DNA from 2 places in the Clostridium chauvoei genome. Region 2 is predicted to be linked to the other one. Evidence: a T-box and tRNA genes for the amino acid it is inferred to sense, from the RefSeq annotation. Region 2 holds a T-box; the other holds one or more tRNA genes.
What was found. A T-box is a leader RNA that pairs with one kind of tRNA and senses whether it is charged. The one in region 2 lies ahead of thrS (threonine--tRNA ligase), so its partner is inferred to be a tRNA-Thr.

Region 1: it encodes a tRNA-Thr, which carries the amino acid that the T-box ahead of thrS (threonine--tRNA ligase) is inferred to sense. The anticodon was not compared.

Annotation. Positions count from the first base shown of each region.
Region 1 covers NZ_CP018624.1:2,386,668-2,398,399, reverse strand. The annotation lists gene cysS (cysteine--tRNA ligase) at 1-1,192, shown strand, start outside; gene BTM21_RS11295 (Mini-ribonuclease 3) at 1,239-1,652, shown strand; gene rlmB (23S rRNA (guanosine(2251)-2'-O)-methyltransferase RlmB) at 1,680-2,594, shown strand; gene BTM21_RS11285 (NYN domain-containing protein) at 2,621-3,133, shown strand; gene sigH (RNA polymerase sporulation sigma factor SigH) at 3,204-3,848, shown strand; tRNA gene BTM21_RS11275 (tRNA-Thr) at 3,931-4,006, shown strand; gene tuf (elongation factor Tu) at 4,101-5,294, shown strand; gene rpmG (50S ribosomal protein L33) at 5,469-5,618, shown strand; gene secE (preprotein translocase subunit SecE) at 5,672-5,905, shown strand; gene nusG (transcription termination/antitermination protein NusG) at 5,940-6,461, shown strand; gene rplK (50S ribosomal protein L11) at 6,538-6,963, shown strand; gene rplA (50S ribosomal protein L1) at 7,016-7,705, shown strand; ribosomal protein L10 leader region at 7,748-7,876, shown strand; gene rplJ (50S ribosomal protein L10) at 7,915-8,418, shown strand; gene rplL (50S ribosomal protein L7/L12) at 8,452-8,817, shown strand; gene rpoB (DNA-directed RNA polymerase subunit beta) at 9,173-11,732, shown strand, end outside.
Region 2 covers NZ_CP018624.1:2,029,895-2,041,626, reverse strand. The annotation lists gene BTM21_RS09590 (hypothetical protein) at 35-517, shown strand; gene BTM21_RS09585 (hypothetical protein) at 658-981, opposite strand; gene BTM21_RS09580 (FAD-dependent oxidoreductase) at 1,125-2,564, shown strand; gene BTM21_RS13985 (NUDIX hydrolase) at 2,565-2,762, shown strand; T-box leader at 2,836-3,064, shown strand; gene thrS (threonine--tRNA ligase) at 3,121-5,031, shown strand; gene BTM21_RS09565 (hypothetical protein) at 5,151-5,432, shown strand; gene BTM21_RS09560 (hypothetical protein) at 5,480-5,674, shown strand; gene BTM21_RS09555 (DUF4230 domain-containing protein) at 6,140-6,775, shown strand; gene BTM21_RS09550 (HipA domain-containing protein) at 7,215-8,378, shown strand; gene BTM21_RS09545 (LytTR family DNA-binding domain-containing protein) at 8,599-9,039, shown strand; gene BTM21_RS09540 (DUF3021 domain-containing protein) at 9,049-9,495, shown strand; gene BTM21_RS09535 (metallophosphoesterase family protein) at 9,518-9,802, shown strand; gene BTM21_RS09530 (DUF1648 domain-containing protein) at 9,844-10,326, shown strand; gene BTM21_RS09525 (biliverdin-producing heme oxygenase) at 10,407-11,033, opposite strand; gene BTM21_RS09520 (NUDIX hydrolase) at 11,192-11,732, opposite strand, start outside.

The sequences.
Region 1 (11,732 bases), 360 kb from region 2:
TGATAAGATGATAAAGAAAGCAAATGAAGAATCAACTACTGTTAAAGAGATAGGTGATAAATATATTTGTGAGTATTATAAAGATGCTGATGGATTAAATATAAAAAGAGCATCAGTAAATCCAAGAGCAACTGAATATATATCAGATATTATTGAATTTGTAGAAAGTTTAATAGAAAAGGGATATGCATATGAAGTTGATGGAGATGTATATTTTAGAACAAAGAAATTTGAAGGTTATGGGAAATTAGTAGGTCAAAATCTAGAAGATTTACAAGCTGGAGCTAGAATAAATGTAGATGAAAGAAAAGAAGATCCTATGGATTTTGCTGTTTGGAAGTCTCAAAAACCAGGTGAACCTGCTTGGGAAAGTCCTTGGGGAATGGGAAGACCAGGTTGGCATATAGAGTGTTCATGTATGGCTAAAAAACTATTAGGCGATACTATAGATATACATGCAGGTGGTATGGATTTAGCTTTCCCACACCATGAAAATGAAATTGCCCAAAGTGAAGCATTAACAGGGAAGACTTTTGCAAATTACTGGGTACATGGGGCATTTTTAAATGTTAATAATCAAAAAATGTCTAAGTCATTAAACAATTTCTTAACAGCTAGAGATGCTTTAAAAGATTATGAAGCAGATGTAATAAGATTTTTAATGCTATCAGGACACTATAGAGTACAATTGAATTTTAGTAAAGAGTTATTAGATTCAGCTAAAGCATCAATTGAAAGACTATATAATGCTATATCAAACTTAGAAAATCTTATTGATGAAGTAACAAAAGAAAAAATGGATGATAAAGAAAAAGAATACTTAATATCATTAGATAAATACAGACAAAAATATATAGAGAAAATGGATGATGATTTTAATACAGCAGATGCTATAACAGCTATATTTGATTTAATTAAAGATACAAATAGCAATATAACAATAGAGTCATCAAAAGAATTATGTGAAAAAGCTCTCGAATTAATAAAAGAATTAGGACTACCGTTAGGAATACTTCAAAACTCAACTAAAGGAAGTTTAGAAGATGAAATTGAAGCATTAATTGAACAAAGACAACAAGCAAGAAAAGATAGAGATTTTGCCTTAGCAGATAAGATAAGAGATGATCTTAAAGCTAGAAATATAGTATTAGAAGATACTCCACAAGGAGTTAGATGGAAAAAGATTAATTAAAATATCAAGGCTGCAATATTGCAGCCTTTATTTAAAGGAGAGAATCATGTTAGATGATTTAAAAATTAGAGAATTTAGTAAAGAAGAGGCAAGACAATTAAATCCTTTGCAATTAGCATTGATAGGGGATGGGGTATATGAAATATACATAAGAAATTATATACTTACAGAAAATACTGATTTATCAGCTCATAAAATGCATGTAAAAGCTATAGGTTATGTAAAAGCTAAGAGCCAGTCTACAATAATGCATAATATAGAAGACATGTTAACAGAAGAAGAACTTTATATTTATAAGAGAGGTAGAAATGCAAAGTCTGCTACAGTACCTAAAAATGCTGATGTAAGAGACTATAGAAATGCAACAGGCTTTGAAGCTTTAGTAGGGTATTTATATTTAATTGGAGATAAAGAAAGACTAACAAAGGTATTAGAAACTAGTGTAAAGATAGAATTATAATAAATATAAGGAATAGGAGTGATTATAGTGACGAAAGGAACTAGATTAGAAAGAAAAAATGCTAGATTAGAGAGAGAAGTTTTTTCAGGAAGCAATAAAAATTCTAAGAGAAACTTTAGAGAACCTAGAAAAGGAAGAGAGTATAATAATAATCAAGAGTACATAGAAAATAAGGAGAATACTTCTAAAAATGTACAATCAATGAGAGAAGACTTAATAGTTGGTAGAAATGCCGTTATGGAAGTTTTAAAAAGTGATAGAACTATAGAGTGCTTATATATAGCAAAAGGTGATGTAGAAGGATCAATTAAAGCTATAATAAACTTAGCAAGAGAGAAGAGCATTGTTATTAAAGAAGTTGATAGAAAAAAACTAGACTCAATGAGTGAAGGCGCAAATCATCAAGGAACAATAGCTTTAGTTACGCCATTTAAATATTGTGAAGTTGTAGATATATTAAAAATAGCTAAAGAAAAAAATGAAGATCCATTTATAATAATCTTAGATGAAATAGAGGACCCACACAATTTAGGTTCAATAATAAGAACTGCAGAGTTATGTGGGGCGCATGGAATTATAATACCAAAAAGAAGAAATGTTGGAATAACATCAACAGTATATAAATGTTCAGTAGGAGCTATAGAGCATATGAATATAGCAAAAGTAACAAATATAAATGCTATAATAGATGAATTAAAAGAAGAAGGCGTTTGGGTATATGGAGCTGATATAGAAGGTACAGAGTATAGTTATGAAGTTAACTTTAATGGACCATGTGCAATTGTTATTGGGAGTGAAGGAAGAGGTATATCTAAATTAACATTAAAAAAATGTGATAAGTTAGTTAAAATTCCGATGATAGGAAAAATTAACTCTTTAAATGCTTCAGTTGCAGGTGGTATAATGATGTATGAAGTATTAAAGGGAAGACTATCAAAATAAACTTGGAAATATAAAAGAGGTAAATTGTGAAGATCATATTTGTTGATGGATACAATGTAGTTAATAGTTGGCCTAATTTGAAAAATGAAAAAGACCATAGCTTCCAAGGAACAAGACAAAATTTAATAGATATACTACATAATTATGGAGTGTATAATGATTGTAAAATTGTTATAGTTTTTGATGCTCATAAAGTTAGTGGAAGTATAGAGAAAAAAGAAAGTATTAATAAAAATATAACTGTAGTATTTACTAAAGATGGAGAAACGGCAGATTCTTATATTGAAAGAGAAGTCCATAATCTAGGAAGAAAATTTGAAGTTTACGTAGTTACTTCAGATTGGCTAGAGCAACAAACTATATTTCAAAGAGGTGCTGTAAGAGTATCAGCTTTAGAGTTTTACAATGATATAATACAATCAGAGTTACTTATAAAAAATAAAACGAGAAAGAATTATACAGTTAATAAAAATCATTTAGGTGACAATATTAACAATGAAACTTTACTAAAGTTAGAAGCTATGAGAAGAAGTAAGTAAATTATTTGAATAAAATAATACAAATAGGATGTAATTGTAGAAAAAAATATGGGGTTGAGGGGGAAAAAGTGTGGATAATAAGGGATGTGTTGCAGAAACTGTTATTGGCTTTGAAGATATGCTGGATGAAGAAATTGTAGTCGAATCCCAGAAAGGAAATATACGAGCCCAAGAGTATCTAATATCTAAATATGAAAACTTTGTAAAACTAAAATCAAAATCATATTTTCTTATTGGGGCAGACAAAGAAGATATATATCAAGAAGGGATGATTGGGTTATATAAAGCTATAAGAGATTTTAAAACAGATAAGTTAACAAGTTTTAAAGCTTTTGCAGAACTTTGTGTAACAAGACAAATTATAACAGCTATTAAAACTGCAACAAGACAAAAACATATTCCTTTAAATACATATGTATCATTAAATAAACCTATTTATGAAGAAGAATCTGATAGAACACTATTAGATATTCTTTCAGGATTTAGAATAAGTGATCCTGAAGAACTCATAATAGGAGAAGAGCAAATGAAAAGTATAGAAGGAGAGATGCAAAAGGTTCTATCAAGTTTAGAGCTAGAAGTGCTTCAATCCTATTTAGATGGGAAATCATATCAAGAAATTGCATGTGATTTAGACAGACAATCAAAGTCTATAGATAACGCTTTACAAAGAGTAAAAAGGAAACTAGAAAAATGTTTAGATACTAGAAAATAAAGTATTTATTTTTTATTGACAAAGGTTTTAAATAATAGTAAACTTTATAATTGGTATATTAAACTACAGAGCAAGCAAGAGTGCTCACGTAGCTCAGTTGGTAGAGCGTCGCCTTGGTAAGGCGGAGGTCGTCGGTTCAATCCCGATCGTGAGCTCCAGTATAGTTGATTTTACATTTATAATTTCAACATATTTTAAAAAGTACAAAACGCTAGGCAAAGTTTATTAGAAAGATTAAAGGAGGAATTTACAATGGCAAAGCAAAAATTCGAAAGAAGCAAACCACACGTAAACATTGGAACAATTGGTCACGTTGACCACGGTAAGACTACATTAACAGCTGCAATCACAACTGTTTTAGCAAACAGAGGATTAGCAGAATCATTCAAATATGATGAAATTGATAAGGCTCCAGAAGAAAAAGAAAGAGGAATCACAATCAATACAGCACACGTTGAATACCAAACAGACAACAGACACTATGCACACGTTGACTGTCCAGGACATGCTGACTATGTTAAGAACATGATCACAGGAGCAGCACAAATGGATGGAGCAATCCTAGTTTGTTCAGCAGCAGATGGTCCAATGCCACAAACAAGAGAACATATACTACTAGCATCAAGAGTTGGTGTTGACTATATCGTAGTATTCTTAAACAAGGCAGATATGGTAGATGACGAAGAATTATTAGAATTAGTAGAAATGGAAGTTAGAGAATTATTATCAGAATACAACTTCCCAGGAGATGATATTCCAGTAATCAAGGGATCAGCTTTAGTAGCATTAGAAAACCCAACAGATGAAAAAGCAATCGCTCCAATCTTAGAATTAATGGAAGCAGTAGATAGCTATATTCCAACACCAGAAAGAGCAACAGATAAGCCATTCTTAATGCCAGTAGAAGATGTATTCACAATCACTGGTAGAGGAACAGTTGCAACAGGAAGAGTTGAAAGAGGAGTTCTTCACGTAGGAGACGAAGTAGAAATCGTTGGATTATCAGAAGAAAGCAGAAAAGTAGTAGTAACAGGAATAGAAATGTTCAGAAAGTTACTAGACGAAGCACAAGCTGGAGATAACGTAGGAGTTCTTTTAAGAGGTGTTCAAAGAACAGACATCGAAAGAGGTCAAGTATTAGCAAAGACTGGATCAGTTAAGCCACACAGCAAGTTCGTAGGTCAAGTATACGTACTTAAGAAAGAAGAAGGTGGAAGACATACTCCATTCTTCGATGGATACAGACCACAATTCTACTTCAGAACAACAGACGTTACTGGATCAATCAAATTACCAGACGGAATGGAAATGGTTATGCCAGGAGACCACATTGATATGAACGTTGAATTAATCACTCAAGTAGCAATGGATGAAGGATTAAGATTCGCTATCAGAGAAGGTGGAAGAACTGTAGGTTCAGGAGTTGTTACTAGCATAATCGAATAAGACATATATAACATATAAGTAATAGGACTGGGTTTGTTTACCTAGTCCTTTACAAAGGTTGATATATTGACATAATACTTTATTTGTGATAATGTGTTTAAGTAATTAACGAATAAAATAACATTAGAGCAAATAAGTTTTGATATTATTTACGATAAACTGGAGGTGCAGACTGTGAGAGTAAAGATAACTTTAGCATGCACAGAGTGTAAGCAAAGAAATTACAATTCAATGAAGAACAAGAAGAATAACCCAGACAGATTAGACATGCAAAAATACTGCAAGTTCTGTAAGAAGCATACACTTCATAGAGAAACAAAATAATTAGCTAATATAATAGATGCACATGCTCACGAGAAATAAGGATGTGAAGTATAATGGCTGTTAAGGAAAATGTAAATTTAACTAAAACTCCATCTGAAAAAGGTGGAATATCTAAATTTTTTAGAGAGGTTAAGGCAGAAGTTAAAAGAATAACTTGGCCTTCTAAAAATGACACTAAAAAAGCGTTAATTGCAGTTGGCGTAGTAGCTCTAATATATATGATATTAGTAGGCGGGTTAGATTATATTTTTCAAAACCTCTTTGAATTATTGTTAAAATTGAAATAAGGAGGTTTAGGTGGTTTTCACCTATTAAGAAAATATGAGTGATAGAGCAAGATGGTATGTTGTACACACATACTCAGGCTATGAAAACAAAGTAAAAGCAAATCTTGAAAAGACCATCGAAAACAGAAATCTTGAAAACTTACTTCAAGACATTCAAGTGCCTATGGAAGAAGTTATAGAAGAGAAAGATGGTAAACAAAAGATTTCTCTTAAAAAGAAATTCCCTGGATATGTGTTAGTAAAAATGCTAATGACAGATGAATCATGGTATGTGGTTAGAAATACAAGAGGCGTAACAGGATTTGTTGGTCCAGCGTCTAAACCAGTACCGCTTACTGATGATGAAGTTGAATCAATGGGAGTTATAGAAACACCTATTGAAATAGACTTAGAAGTAGGGGAAAGCGTAAGAGTTATCTCAGGTCCGCTAAGAGAATTTGTAGCGACTATTCAAGAGATTAATTTAGAAAAACGCAAAATAAAAGCATCAATCGATATGTTCGGCAGAGAAACTCTAGCTGAACTAGATTTTACACAAGTTGAAAAATTAGTTTAATAAATTATAAGCTAATGTTTTAATAAAGTGGGAGGACTAAAAAGTCCGTATTACCACAGTATAGGAGGAAAAATACATGGCTAAGAAAGTAACAGGAATGATCAAACTTCAACTTGCTGCAGGTAAGGCAACACCAGCACCACCAGTTGGGCCAGCATTAGGTCAACATGGTGTTAATATTATGGGTTTCTGTAAGGAGTTCAACGCAAAAACTGCTAATCAAGCTGGTTTAATAATACCAGTAGTTATAACAGTTTACCAAGATAGATCTTTTAGTTTTATCTTAAAGACTCCTCCAGCAGCAGTTCTTATCAAAAAGGAATTAGGACTAGAAAGTGGTTCAGGAGTTCCAAACAGAACTAAGGTTGGTAAGTTAACAAAGGATCAAGTAAGAAAAATTGCTGAATTAAAAATGCCAGACTTAAACGCAGCAACAATCGAAACTGCTATGAGCATGATCGAAGGTACTGCAAGAAGTATGGGCGTAACTATTGAAGAGTAATTCGTAAAAGCGTGGGAGGTAAAAACCGTTAAAACCACAAAGGAGGCAAATTATGGGAAAGAATTATATTGAAAGTGCAAAATTAATAGATAAAAATGTTCTATATACTCCATCAGAAGCTTTAGACTTAGCTGTTAAAACTGCAAAAGCTAAATTTGATGAAACTATAGAATTACACGTTAGATTAGGGGTTGACCCAAGACATGCAGACCAACAAGTTAGAGGAGCAGTAGTTCTTCCAAACGGAACTGGTAAAACTGTAAGAGTATTAGTATTTGCTAAAGGTGAAAAGGCTAAAGAAGCTCAAGAAGCTGGAGCAGATTTCGTTGGAGCTGAAGATTTAGTTCAAAAGATTCAAAGCGAAAACTGGTTTGACTACGATGTAGTTGTAGCTACACCAGATATGATGGGTGTTGTTGGTAGAATCGGTAGAGTTTTAGGACCTAAGGGATTAATGCCAAACCCAAAATCAGGTACAGTTACATTTGATGTTGCTAAGGCAATAGCTGAAATAAAAGCTGGTAAAGTAGAATATAGAGTTGATAAAACTGCTATCGTTCACTGCCCAATCGGTAAGAAGTCATTTGGTGTTGAAAAATTACAACAAAACTTCCATGCTTTAATGGACGCTTTAGTTAAGGCTAAACCAGCAGCTGCTAAGGGACAATACGTTAAGTCAGTATCTGTTTCAAGCACAATGGGACCTGGAGCAAAAGTTAATCCAACAAAAGTTTTAGATTAATATTGACATCATAGAACTTATGTAATATAATAAGTTCTGTTGTAAAAGAAAATACTGTTTCCAAAGACAGTAGGTGCCGAAAGGTTTAAAGATAATCACCTACCTAGGAATGCCAAGGTTAGTGATTATTGGTCTTCCTGCGTCGATGGGAAGGCCTTTCTTAATATAAATTTGCAGTTTGAAGACTGTGAGGAGGTGGACACACAGTAATGAACAAGAATAGACAAATTAAAGAAGCTAAAGTAGCTGAAATAAAAGAAAAACTTGAAAAAGCTCAAGCGGTAGTTTTAGCTCAATATCAAGGTTTAACTGTTGAAGAAGATACAGCTTTAAGAAAATCTTTAAGAGAAGCTGGTGTTGAATACAAAGTTTATAAGAATAGCTTAGTAACATTAGCTGCTAAAGAATTAGGTTTAGATGGTGTAGAACAATACTTAGAAGGACCTGTTTCAATAGCTTTCGGATACGAAGATGCTACTGCTCCTGCAAGAGTGTTACACACATTTGCAAAGGATCATAAGAAATTAGAATTAAAGGCTGGTATAGTAGATGGAACTATCTACAATAAGGCAGAAGTTGAACAACTTGCTACAATACCACCAAAAGAAGTGCTTATTGCAAAACTTCTTGGAAGCTTCAAGGCTCCATTATCAAACCTTGCATACTTATTAAATGCAATTAAAGAAAAAAAAGAATCAGAATCAGCTGAATAATAACTGATTAAAAAATTTGGAGGTGCAATTATAATGACAAGAGAAGATATAATTCAAGCTATTAAAGAAATGAGCGTTTTAGAATTAAATGAATTAGTAAAAGCTTGCGAAGAGGAGTTCGGTGTTAGTGCTGCTGCTCCAGTAGCAGTTGCAGGTGGTGCTGTTGCAGGTGCTGCTGCTGAAGAAAAGACTGAATTTGATGTAATATTAGCTAACGCTGGTGGACAAAAAATAAAGGTTATCAAAGTAGTTAGAGAATTAACTGGATTAGGATTAAAAGAAGCTAAGGAAATAGTTGATGGAGCTCCTAAGACACTTAAGGAAGCTGTATCAAAGGAAGCTGCTGAAGATATGAAAGCTAAATTAGCTGAAGTTGGAGCAGAAGTAGAAATAAAGTAATTTAAACTTTATATAAAAAGGTGCTGTAATGGCACCTTTTTAATTGCCTAAATGAAACTATATAAAATATCATATTCCTGGGATACTTTATATAGTTTTATAATGTTTTGGTTTATAAAAATTAAATTATACTTAAAAATTTATACTAACAGGTATTAAATATTGACAACACAAAACAATTATGATACTATCATAAAATGTACTATTCAATATGGATAAGTCTATATTCAAATTGAAAATAGGTATAATCAAGAACAGATGTGGTTATACTAATAAGTGATGCTGTCCGAAAGCGTAAGTCCTTAGGGGAAGTATGCTTTTGGTTATTTTAGTTTTATACAAGGGGTGAAAATTCATGGTACATCCTGTCCAAGTTGGAAAAAGAACTAGAATGAGTTTTGGTAAGGTTAAAGACGTAACTGAAATGCCAAATCTTATTGAAGTACAATTAGATTCTTATCAGTGGTTTTTAAAGGAAGGTCTTCATGAAGTATTTGATGACGTTAATCCGATAACAAACTTTACTGGAAATCTAGTACTTGAATTTATTGACTATAAACTTGATATGGAAAATATTAAGTACTCAGTGGAAGAGTGTAAGGAAAGAGACGCAACTTATGCTGCACCATTAAAAGTTTCAGTAAGATTACAAAATAATGAAACTGGAGAAATTAAAGAACAAGAAGTATTTATGGGTGATTTCCCACTAATGACTGAACAAGGAACTTTCATCATAAACGGTGCTGAAAGAGTAATTGTTAGCCAATTAGTAAGATCACCAGGTGTTTATTACAATTATAGTGTTGATAAGACTGGTAAAAAGTTATATTCATCAACTGTAATTCCTAACAGAGGTGCTTGGTTAGAATATGAAACAGATTCTAACGATATTATCTATGTAAGAATAGATAAAACAAGAAAACTTCCAATATCTATATTAGGAAGAGCTATGGGACTTGGAAGTGATCAAGAACTTTTAGAGTACTTTGGTGAAGATGAAAGATTTAAGGCAACGATTGAAAAAGATAATACAAAGACTAAAGAAGAAGCCTTATTAGAAATCTATAAAAGATTAAGACCAGGCGAACCACCTACAGTTGATAGTGCTATATCTCTAATAGATTCATTATTCTTTGACGCAAAGAGATATGATTTATCAAGAGTTGGTAGATACAAATTCAACAAAAAGTTGGCACTAAACTTAAGACTTGTTAATCAAGTAGCTGCAGAAGACATAGTTAATCCTCAAACAGGAGAAATTATGGTTGAGCAAGGCCAAAAAATTAGCAGAAGTTTAGCTGAAGAAATTCAAAATGTAGGTATTAATTCAGTAGATATTTTAGTAGAAGATAGAGTATTAAAAGTAATAGGTAATCACTTTGTTGATATTACTAAACATATTTCATTTAATATTGATGACTTAAATATTAAAGAATTAGTTCACTATCCTACTTTAAAAGAAATACTTGATAATTATGATGATGAAGCAACTATAAAAGAAGAAATAAAGAGAAACATAAACAGATTAATTCCTAAACATATAATAAGAGAAGATATTTTTGCTACAATAAGCTATGAATTAGGATTACCTTATGAAATAGGATATGTAGATGATATCGATCATTTAGGAAACAGAAGATTAAGATCTGTTGGAGAGTTATTACAAAATCAATTTAGAATTGGTTTATCAAGAATGGAAAGAGTAGTTAAGGAAAGAATGACTATTCAAGACCAAGAATCAATAACTCCGCAAATGTTAATTAATATTAGACCAGTTGCTGCAGCTATTAAAGAATTCTTTGGTAGTTCACAATTGTCTCAATTCATGGATCAAACAAATCCATTATCAGAATTAACACATAAGAGAAGATTATCAGCTTTAGGACCAGGAGGTCTTTCAAGAGAAAGAGCTGGTTTCGAAGTAAGAGACGTTCACCATTCACATTATGGTAGAATGTGTCCTATAGAAACGCCAGAAGGTCCAAATATAGGATTAATCAACTCACTTGCAACATATGCAAAAGTAAATGAATATGGATTTATAGAAACTCCATATAGAGTTATAGATAAAGAAAAAGGTATTATTACAGATGAAATTAGATACTTTACTGCTGATGAAGAAGATCAATATCTAGTTGCTCAAGCTAAAGAACCTATTGGTGAAAATAGAAAGTTCGTTGATAGCAGAGTTACAGTAAGATTTAAGCATGAAGTATTAGTTGTTAATGCAGAAGAAGTAGATTTAATTGATGTTTCACCAAGACAAATCGTTTCTGTAGCAACAGCTATGATACCTTTCCTTGAAAATGATGATGCATCTAGAGCACTGATGGGTTCAAACATGCAACGTCAAGCAGTTCCATTATTAAAGCCACAAGCTCCAATAGTAGGTACTGGTATAGAATTTAAGGCAGCTGTAGATTCAGGAGTTCTTCCAAAGGCTAAGAATGCTGGTACAGTTGTTTATGTAAGCGCAAGCGAAATAAGAATAAAAAGAGAATTAGATGGTGGTATAGATACTTATAAACTTCTAAAATTCAAGAGAAGTAACCAAGGTACTTGTATTAACCAAAGACCATTAGTTGATAAAGGTGAAATAGTATTTAAAAACCAAGTATTAGCTGATGGACCATCAACTGATTTAGGAGAAATATCATTAGGTAAAAACATCAGAATGGGCTTTATAACTTGGGAAGGTTATAACTACGAAGATGCTATGTTAATCTCTGAAGAATTAGTTAGAGAAGATGTATTTACTTCAATTCATATAGAAGAATATGAATGTGAAGCGAGAGATACAAAGTTAGGACCGGAAGAAATAACTAGAGATATTCCAAATGTAAGTGAAGATGCTTTAAAGGATATAGATGATAGAGGAATAATCAGAATCGGTGCAGAAGTTAGATCAGGAGATA
Region 2 (11,732 bases):
AAAAATATAAAATAGCAATTAAGGATGTGACATAATGAACAAAGAATTTATTAAAAAATATTCATATATTTTACTAACTTTATGTACTGCAATATTAACATTAATATTTTCAAAAGCTAATATGATAGTAAAGGTTATATCAATAGTGGGACAAGTTTTTATAAATAAGTATATTTTAAAAATATTTATAGAAAAAGTTACTATGAAGTATAAAAAAATGAGATTGCCAAAAGTAGAGTGTTTATCTATCAATCCAAAACTAGACTACTTTATATCTATATTTTTAGATATATTTTTATATTGTTTCATTATGTATTTTATTATGATAATTAACATAAATGGTTTTACACACATAAACTTAAAGCATAATATACTGCTTATGATTTTTATAGTAACAATAGCGATTATAGGATTTATTTACGGAATGATGGGGGCAGAAATACAAATTACAAAAGAAGAAATAATTATATACTTAAAGGGAAATAAACAAATAATTATACATGATAAAAAGCCATAAAATATTTTAATGATATTTATTTTTAATCGAATATATCAAAATGAAAGGAGAATGGTTTAATTATATATAAATTAAATGGTTAAAAGCTATTATTTCGCATCTGGTAATGTGAAACAATAGCTTATTTTTATAAATTAAATTTAAAATATTAAAGTGTATAATCCAAATATTATTGAAGCTGTTACAAGGATATTTGGGATAATTGTTTTTTTAGGGTTTTTAAGCCTAAGTATAACTCCAATTAGTGAAACTATTCCAACAGCCCATGCAATACTTTTTTCTGTAAAGTAGTTTGTTGGTAAGCTAGTTGCATTAAGAAAAGCAATTAATATTGCCCAAACAGCTAAAGCGTAAAATGCTATATTTTTTATCTTGTCATTTTTTGAAAGGTAAAGTAAAGTTATTCCAAGTATACTTACTCCTATAAGAACAACGAATAAAATAAATAAATATCCAAGAGCCATAATTAATACCTCCAATTATTTTTTTATAATTTTACTATAAAACTATTAAAATTTCTAGGGGGATTTTTATAAATTGATTAAAAATACATACAATTATTATTTATATTATTTAAAAATTGGAATACTAAAATTGAGGTGATTTTATGAAATCTATATGGAGCGAAAGTTGTAATTTTGAAAAAAGAGAAGCTTTAAAGGGAGACATAAAAACTGATATTTTAGTTATTGGTGCAGGAATAGCAGGAGTATTAATAGCTTACATGTTAAAGGAAAGTGGGAAAGATGTAATTGTAATTGAAGGAGATGAAATAGCAGGTGGAAACACTAAAAATACTACTGCAAAGATAACATCTCAACATGATTTGATCTATAACAAATTAATATTGGAATTTGGAGAAGAAGGAGCTAGGCAATATGCCAAAGCAAATGAAATAGCCATAAAAAAATATAAAGAAATTATTGAAAAAAGAAAAATAGAGTGTGATTTTGAAGAGAAGTCAGCGTATATATATTCTTTAAATGAGATAGATAAGCTTAAAGAAGAGGTAGAAGCTGCTAAGAAATTAGGAATCAAGGCTGAATTTATAAAAGAAACTAACCTTCCTTTTGAAATTAAAGGAGCTGTTAAGTTTAATAATCAAGGACAGTTTAATCCACTAAAATTTTTAAAAGATATTTCAAAGGATTTAATTATATATGAAAATACTAGAGCGTTAGAAATTAAAGAGAATTTAGTAGTTACAAATAGGGGAGAGATAACTGCAAACCATATAGTTGTAGCAACACATTATCCAATAATGAATACACCAGGATATTATTTTATGCGAATGCATCAAGAAAGGTCTTATGTTATAGCTTTAGAAAATGTAAATAATATTGATGGAATGTATATAGATGCTGATAAAGAGGGGTATTCCTTTAGGACATATAAAAACTTGTTATTATTAGGCGGAATAACCCAAAGAACAGGTGAAAATGAAGAGGGTGGAAGCTATGATAAGTTAAGGCAGGTAACAAAAGAATTATTTCCAAATTCAAAAGAAAAATATTATTGGTCAGCTCAAGATTGCATGACTATGGATGGAATACCATATATAGGAGAATATTCTTATGAAACACCTAATATATATGTTGCTACAGGATTTAACAAATGGGGAATGACAAATTCTATGGTAGCAGCAATGATAATATCAGATATGATATTAGAAAAAGAAAATGATTTTTCAGATATATTTTCACCAAAAAGATTTGATTTATCATTATCAATAAATAATATAGCTAAAGATATAAGCCAAACAGCAAAGAATTTTATTGCACAAAAAGTTTATATTCCAAGTAATAGGATAGAACATATTAAAAATGGTCATGGTGGAATTGTTGATTATGATGGAGAAAAAGTTGGTGTTTATAAAGACAATGAAGGTAAAGCATTTTTTGTAACAACAAAATGTGCTCATTTAGGGTGCCAACTTCATTGGAATGCAGATGAATTAACATGGGATTGTCCATGTCATGGATCAAGATTTGATTATAAGGGAAGATTAATAGAAAGTCCTGCAACTAAAGATCTTATAGACGATTAAATTCCTTATTTACAAGAAATAAATAATCCACATAGAGGATGGGAATTTCCAGGGGGACAAATTGAGAATGGAGAAGATTTAATTGAAGGTGTAACAAGAGAGGTTCTTGAAGAATCAGGAATAGAAATAAAGGTAAAAAACTTAGTAGGAGTTTATTCAAGTAGACCTTATAAAATTTACAAAGAGCTGAATATTTAGAATTTAAATACTAATTAGGTATTTACAATATAATCTAAAAGGACTATAATCTAGGTGATATAAATTAAATATTAAATAAGCTATGAAAGGGAAAAGTATTATAGAATACAATTTTCAGGGAGGAAATATCATTGACTGCAAGTATTTCTAAATATGACTATAAGAAAAACTACCCTGGAGCTATGATTTATTAGCTAAATTAAGTGAAATGTCATCGGTGAAAGTCGTTAAAGCTATAGAGAAGAATTGAATTTTTTAATTCAATTTGGGTGGAACCACGGATAATCGCATTCGTCCCAAGCTAGGGATGGATGCTTTTTTTATATTTAAAATTAAACTTTAAGTAGGAGGTAAAAGAATGAGTATACAAATAAGAATTAATGATGGATCAATAAGAGAAATTGAAGAAAATTCAACTGTTCTTGATCTTGCAAAATCAATTAGCAGAAATTTAGGAAAAGAAGCAGTAGTTGGGGAAGTTAATAAGACCTTAGTTGATTTAGACTACAAGCTAAAAAATAATGATGAGGTAAATATATTAACAGCAGATGATGAAAAAGCAGTTGAAGTTATAAGACATTCTACCTCTCATATATTAGCACAAGCTGTAAAGAGAATTTATAAGGATGCAAAACTAGCTATAGGACCTTCAATAGAAAATGGATTTTATTATGATTTTGACATAGAAACTCCATTAACTACAGAGGATTTACAAAAAATCGAAAAAGAAATGAATAATATAATTAAAGAAAACTTAGGCTTTGAAAGAATTGATATTCCAAGAGAAGATGCTATAAAGCTAATGGAAGAAAAAGATGAGCCATATAAGGTAGAATTAATAAGAGATTTACCAGAAAATGAAAAAATCTCTTTATACAAACAAGGTGAACATATTGACCTTTGTAGAGGACCTCATATTAAATCAACAAAATACGTAAAGGCTTTTAAATTAACAAGTGTAGCTGGGGCATATTGGAGAGGAAACGAAAAAAATAAGATGTTACAAAGAGTATATGGTGTAGCATTTTCAAATAAAGAACAACTAGAAAAACATCTTCATAACTTAGAAGAAGCTAAGAAAAGAGACCATAGAAAATTAGGCAAAGAATTAAAGTTATTTACATTTATGAATGAGGGGCCAGGTTTCCCATTCTTCTTACCTAAGGGTGTAGTACTTAAAAATACTTTAATTGATTTCTGGAGAAAGCTTCATTATGATGCTGGATATGTTGAAGTTGAAACACCAATTATGTTAAATAAAAAGCTATGGGAAACTTCAGGACATTGGTATCATTACAAAGAAAATATGTACACTTCAATGATTGATGAAGAAGAATTTGCATTAAAGCCAATGAATTGCCCAGGAGGAATGCTAGTTTATAAATCAGAAGCACATTCATATAGAGATTTCCCAATGAGAGTTGGAGAACTTGGAAGAGTTCATAGACATGAACTTTCAGGAGCATTACATGGACTTATGAGAGTTAGAGCCTTTACTCAAGATGATGCACATATTTTCATGTTACCAGACCAAATAAAATCTGAAATAAAAGGTGTAGTAGACCTTATTGATAAAGTATATTCAATATTTGGCTTCAAATACAGCATTGAATTATCTACAAGACCAGAAGACTCTATGGGAAGTGATGAAGACTGGAATTTAGCAGAAGAATCACTAAAAGCAGCATTAAATGAACTTAACTTAGACTATGTAATAAATGAAGGTGATGGCGCATTTTATGGACCTAAAATAGATTTTCACCTTGAAGATAGCTTAGGTAGAACTTGGCAATGTGGAACAATTCAATTAGATTTCCAACTTCCACAAAGATTTGAACTAGACTATATAGGAAAAGATGGAGAAAAGCATAGACCAATAGTTATTCATAGAGTAATATTCGGAAGTATAGAAAGATTTATAGGAATATTAATTGAACACTTTGCAGGTAAATTCCCAACATGGCTTGCTCCAATTCAAGTTAAAATACTACCAATATCAGATAAGTTCAATGCTTATTCAGAAGAAGTTAAAAACAAACTAAATGCTAATGGAATAAGAGTTGAAATGGATTCTAGAAGCGAAAAAATAGGATATAAAATAAGAGAAGCAAGAAACGAAAGAATCCAATACATTATTGTTATTGGAGAAAAAGAAGAGCAGGAAAATAAGATTTCTATGCGTAGTAGAAAGAATGGCGATGAAGGTAGTATGGAACTAGAAGAGTTAATTAAAAGAATTAACAACGAAGTTGAAAATAAAGAATTATAAAATTAAAAATAACAGCAAATTAAGTTTAAAAACAAGGTGGATAAACGATTTATCCACCTTTAATTATACAAAATAAATTATTTATGTTAATAATATTTTATTATAAGGGGATGATTAATTTGAATAAATCTATAAATATTTTACTAATGATAATTTCCTACATAATTAGTTTAACTATATTTATACAATTAAATAAGAAGTGTAGCTGGTTTCAAGAAATTACTCAAAAAATAAAAAGCAATTATGAGTGGCAATTGGTAGTTGGATTAATGTCTTTAGTATTTATTATTAGTATAATTTTTAGTGAGTTTTTAATAAGTATTTCAATGATTTTAAATGGAAGTATTATTGCATTTATTTTATATATTAGAATATATAAAGTTGAACTGTATCATAAGTAATACTCTAAATTTAATTAGTAGAAAATACATAGAGTGAAATAAATAATATGTTAAATGCAGAAGGGGAAGAGTTAGAAAAATATAAGCAAAAATTATTAGATAATATAGAAAAACAAAATGATAAATCATTATTAAAGATTATGAATCCGTTCTATAGGTTTAAAAAGCAACTTAATGAATTTTTTAATAGTAGCGGATACTATGATATCTTTTTACCTAACATGAAAATATTAAGTAATTAGTACAAGGATTATCATGATAAACTTATAAAGTTAAATGATAAGTTATATAAGGAATTAGGTATTGAATATGATGAAAATATGAGAGTTGTAATAGGTAAAGATTAATTGAAGATTAATTAAGAAAAAGTTCTACTCTTTGCAGGATGGGGCACTTTTTTCTTTGCTTTTAATTTTAATATATTACTTTAAAATTATAACATAATTATGTATAACATATACATAAGAATAAAATGGGAAAATGTCATTTTAAGATGTAAAAAGGGAATTAAGATTATAAACACATATTTTTAGAGTTAATATAGTTGGGTATTTAAAAATATGCTATAATTATGTTAATTTATCTAATAAAAAATGTATTTTTATGTAGAATTTATAAAGGCATCTAAGAATTTAGACATGCTATTTTATGAAAATTGTATGCTTTATTGTAATGAAGAATTTTAAGTAAAGGGAGAGGAAAAGTTTATGAGTATGCAAAATGAAATGGTAAAAAAGGGTGGGATTAAATTAAAGTTTTTAAAAAGGTATTCTATTAAACAGAAAATAATAGGTATTGTGATTCTAGCATGTATTGTTGCTGTAGCAATTGGATTAAGTAAATTTGTTTCATTTGATAATAAGACTACAAAAATTGGATTTGAAGATATTGGAGAGTTAGCTACCCAAACTGCCTATTGTACAGAATTAAATGTTACAGATAAGTCAAGGAACTTGTTTGGAATTACAATACCATTTACGCAAAGTAAATACATATATAGCTACGATATAGTTATAAAAGCTGGTTTTAATTTTGAAGATATTGAGTGGAAAGAAAATGGGACTAGCATTGAAGTAAAGCTACCAAAGTCAAAGGTATTAAGTAGTGAAATAGACTTAGGTTCATTTAAAATATATCATGAGGATGATAGTATCTTTACTAAAGTTACCATTACAGAAAATAATGAAGTAATGAAGGAATTAAAAGAAAAAGCAGAAAAAGATTCTATTGCAAATGGTTTATTAGATAATGCTCGTACTAATGGAGAAAAAATGTTAACAGCATTTTTTGGGAATGTATATGATTTAAAAAAATATGAAATAATTTTTAAAGATAAAGAATAGTGAGGAATACTATGAAAAAACTTTTATATGCACTTGGAAGTATTATAATTGCAATTATATTATTTTACTTTGTATTATTTTTAACGGCATAAGATACAAAAAATTATGTTTATTTTTTAAAAAAACGTGATATTATATAAATAAGAAAAGCTTAGTGCCTGTAACACTAAGTAATCCTTAGAACATTTATTTTGTTTTAGGGCTATTATATGAATTAAATAGAGATTTAATTAAGAGTTTAAAGCACTATTCTTGGTCGGATGGGTGCTTTTTTCTTTGCTTTTAATTTCAATCTCGCTACCTGAATATAGTTTATTCACATAGCCCTATATCAAAATTACAGTTCCATTTAGTATGTGATAAACTATTGTTATAATATAATATCTAAGATATTATATTATTAAAGATATACGTAGAATATAAGAGGGAGAGTGAAATAATGGAAAATATATATACACTATATTCCAAAGATAAACCTCTAATAGATTTTAAGAAAGTTGATACACTTGATAAGAAGTATGAAGTTATAAAAATATATGAGGAAAATAGAAATATATTACCATACAGATTAAAGGATAATATAGATATATTTGATTTTTGGTTAGATAGCAGACCAATTCCAACCAATAGAGAACATATAGAAAATGTAATAGAAGCTTTAATGCTTAGTGATAGACCAGATCCATTTGATTATTTAAAGATTAATAATGGAGTTTCATTAAATGATACTTATTGGATTAAGAATTCAAATGATGAAATAAGCTGGTATGATAAAGATTTTTCATGTGTCAATTTATATGAAAATGGATTTAAAGAATCATTAGGAATAATAACTTTTTTTGGTAATACTTCATCTTTAGGTGGTAGAATAAATACACCTGAATTAACTACACAAGGAATGTTAGGTAAAGCATGGAGACAACTAGATGATGGAATCTATTTATATAAAAAGGGCTCATCAGGAGCGGCCAATGCAGGTAATGAACCTTATTCAGAGGTTATTGCATCACAAGTTGCTGATATAATAGGAATACCACATATTAAATATGAATTAGATAGATGGCAAGATATCTTATGTACTAAATGCAAGTTGTTTACTGATGTTGATCATGGGTACCTAACAATGGCAGAGTTTTTATCTACAGAAGTAGGGACTAAAGATAGATGGAAATATAATGATATTAAAAGTTTAGTTTCTGATGAAATAATGTTAGGAATAGATGATATGATAGTTTTTGACTATATTATTGAAAATAAAGATAGACATTTTAATAATTTTGGATTTATTAGAAATAATAATACAGGAGAAATTGAAAAATTAGCTCCTATATTTGATAATGGATTTTCATTATTGAATTTTCATATGGAGTATGAACTAAAAGAGTTTGACTTTGATAGTTATTCAGATTTAGGTACATTCTATATTAAGAATAGGGATCAGGCTAAGGATGTTATTAAGAGGAACCCTAAAAAATATAAAAAATGGGCCAAGGAATTAAATAATAAAATAGATACTATTAATTTTTATAGTGTTGAAAAATATAGAGAAAAAGCAATAAAGGATTTACTAAAAAGCAGATGTAGAGTAATTCAAAGTATCTAATAGTAAGTCTTAATATAGATAATACCCTTTCGGATTATATTCGTTGGGGTATTATTATTTATTATATAAATAGTTAAGTAAAAAAATGGTGGATGAATTATAAGTATAAGCAATTGTGTAATTTTCACCACTTATCTTTAAATATTGACCACTTATGAAAAAACAGTAGAGTATAGGTCTTTATATGTTTATAATATCACCATAAGAAGGAGGTAATTAGATGCAAGTTGAAATAAAAATTGATAATAGCTGTAAAGAACCAAAAGTTATTATAATTACTGATAAGATGACAGATGAAATAAATAATATAATAAAAAAGCTTTCTGATGAAGAACCACAGATAATAGCTGGTTTTCAGAAAGGTATTTTGGAGATATTAGACCAATCAAATATTAGTCGTATTTATACAGTAGATGGAAAAGTAATTGCCTTGACAAATAAAGGGGAATATTCCCTAAGACTACGCTTATATGAGTTGGAAGAACGTCTTAATAAAAATAACTTTGTTCGTATTTCTAATTCAGAAATTATAAATTTAAAAAAGGTAAAATCTTTTGATTTGAGTTTTACTGGTACTATTTGTGTTTCAATGTTAGACAATACAGTAACATATGTTTCAAGACGATATGTTGCTAAAATAAAACAAATATTAGGATTATGAGGTGGTTATATGAAAAAGAAAGCTTTTTTTCTTAGTTTATTAGGATTCCCTTTAGGGATTTCAATTGGATATATTATTTCAATTATTATTTCCATTTGCTTTGGACAAGGATATTATTCACCATGTGCTCCAGGGCTTATTGATGCAACGGGTAGTGAAATTAATGCAGTTATTTTGCAAACTATTTTAAGTGGATTTGTAGGCTCAGCTTTTGCAGGAAGTTCGGTAATTTGGGAAATGGATAATTGGAGTATAGCAAAACAAACAAGTATATATTTTTTTATTACATCTATAGTGATGATGCCCATTGCTTATTTAATGAATTGGATGGAGCATAGTCTTATGGGATTTGTAAGTTATTTTGGAATTTTTATTATAATATTTATAGTTATATGGGTTATACAATATTTTATATTGAAAAGTAAGATCAAAAAAATAAATTCAAAATTTAAATAGGTTTGATTATAATAATTAAGACATTCACTATATAGGCACTACATCAGATGTTCATGGTGATATTTCGAATTTAAAGTCATGGTTATCTAATTTAGATAAAGATTCAAAGCCTTTAGATTATATGATTTTTGGTGGTGACTATGTAGGACCAAAGGAAGCAGAAAATTGTGTGAAGGCTGTAAATGAAGAATCACAGGGAACTCAAGTTATATTAGCAAAAGGTAACCATGATGCATGTTGTTGTATTAAAAATTTAGATACTCCCTTGAAATTTATTTGCAAATATAGTAAAAAGGAATATAATTAAGGCATAAAAGGTATTTAATACTATTATTAGGGGGAGTAGTTATGGATAAAGCTACTTATAAAAAATTAAATAAAATCATAGATATAGTAGGTGTAGTATTAATTATAGCTTTAGTTTTAATTACATTTATAGGTTGGATAAATGCACCTGAAATTGTACCAACTCATTATAATTTTAATGGAGAAGTTGATGGATATGGTTCAAAGAATACAATGTTTATTTTATTACCAGTAGTTGTTATAGTTTATATTGGAATGGCTATTTTATCTAAATATCCTGAAGTGTATAATTATTGTGTTGAAATAAATCCAATAAATAAAGAAAAACAATATTTGATGGCATCAACATTTATGAAGATTATTAATATTGAAATAGCATCTATGTTTTTTTATACCCAATCAAAGATAGTAATTGGAATGAATTCAGAGATGAAGAATTTATCAAGTGCATTTTTACCTATATCTTTAATTGTTATATTTGGAACAATTGCAATCTATATTCGTAAATCAATAAAGAATAAATAATATATAAAAATATCCTAAGATAAGAAGCTTAATATCTTCTACATCTTAGGATATTTTAATTTAGAATAAAGAAAAGAATATTATTTTAATTTAGCTTCTAATTCATTTGAAATTGCAAGGTTATAAATATAAGCATTGTTAACTTCATTTATAAAATCAACTTTAAGGTCATCTGATAATTTAATTTCACCTAATAGATTATGATATTTCATAACATAACCTCTTAAATCACTAATATCAGGGAATTGATAGTAGTTTAATCCTTCATTTGAAATCTTGTAGTTTGTGCTTAATAATGAAAGGAAGGTTCTACCACCAAATAAATCAGCTAAAAATCTTGTGTAAGCATATGCAACTACAAGTTCAGGTTTAGTCTTTGATAATTCCTCAATTCTTGCAACAGAGGCTTCAGTGGAAGCTAATGGTTTCATAGCTTCTAATTTATCCCCAAGTAAGAATTGTAAATCCTTTCTTATAAGTTCAGAACGATATAATTCTTTTGTAACAAAAGGTTTAATTACATCATTTGAGCTATTTTTATCTAAAGCATCTTCAATAGCTTTATACATTTTTTCAAGATTAAAAATATATTCAGCATAGCCTTCAACTGAAGCAGTTCCATCTACTAATTTTTTTATATAACCTGTATTTTCAGAAGCACTATGTAATAAAGAAGTCTTTTCTCTTATGTCCATCATAAATTTCATTTTTATCACCTCAAGTAATTAATTGTTTCTTTAAAAACAATATATATCAATAGATAATAATTATCAAATATCAAAAACAACCTTGAGGGGTTAAATCAGATTAAATTAATAATATATATTAAGTTTCCTTTAATCTTCATCATATTTCATTATTATTTTTATAAAAGATTTATTTTTTTATTAAGTTTATTATATACATTTTCAATCATATATTCTTCGCTACAGTACTTAGATAATTCATTAATAGGTAACCACTTAACCCCTTCTGTTTCTTCTTTATTAACAATTAAAGCTTCATTTTCATCAGCTTCAAGTAAGTATGTAACATTTAAATGTAAGTGAGAGGAGACGTAGTTACCTCTTTTAACATGACCATTAACAGTAAGAACATCTAAAGAGAAGATATCAGGAGTAATAGCAGTTACATTTTTAAGGCCAGTTTCTTCCTTAGCTTCTTTTATAGCGATATAAAGCATATCATCATCACCATCTGCATGACCACCCGTCCAAGCCCATGAATTATAAATTTTATGATAAATCATTAAAACCTTATCTCTATTTTTATTTACAATATATCCTGAGCTAGTCATATGCATAACTACATTTTCACGAGTTAATAAGTTGTTATAATTTTCAATTGCACTAAGTATTAACTCTTTATCTTTTTTCTCTTGTTCATTATAAGGGGTATAGTTTTTT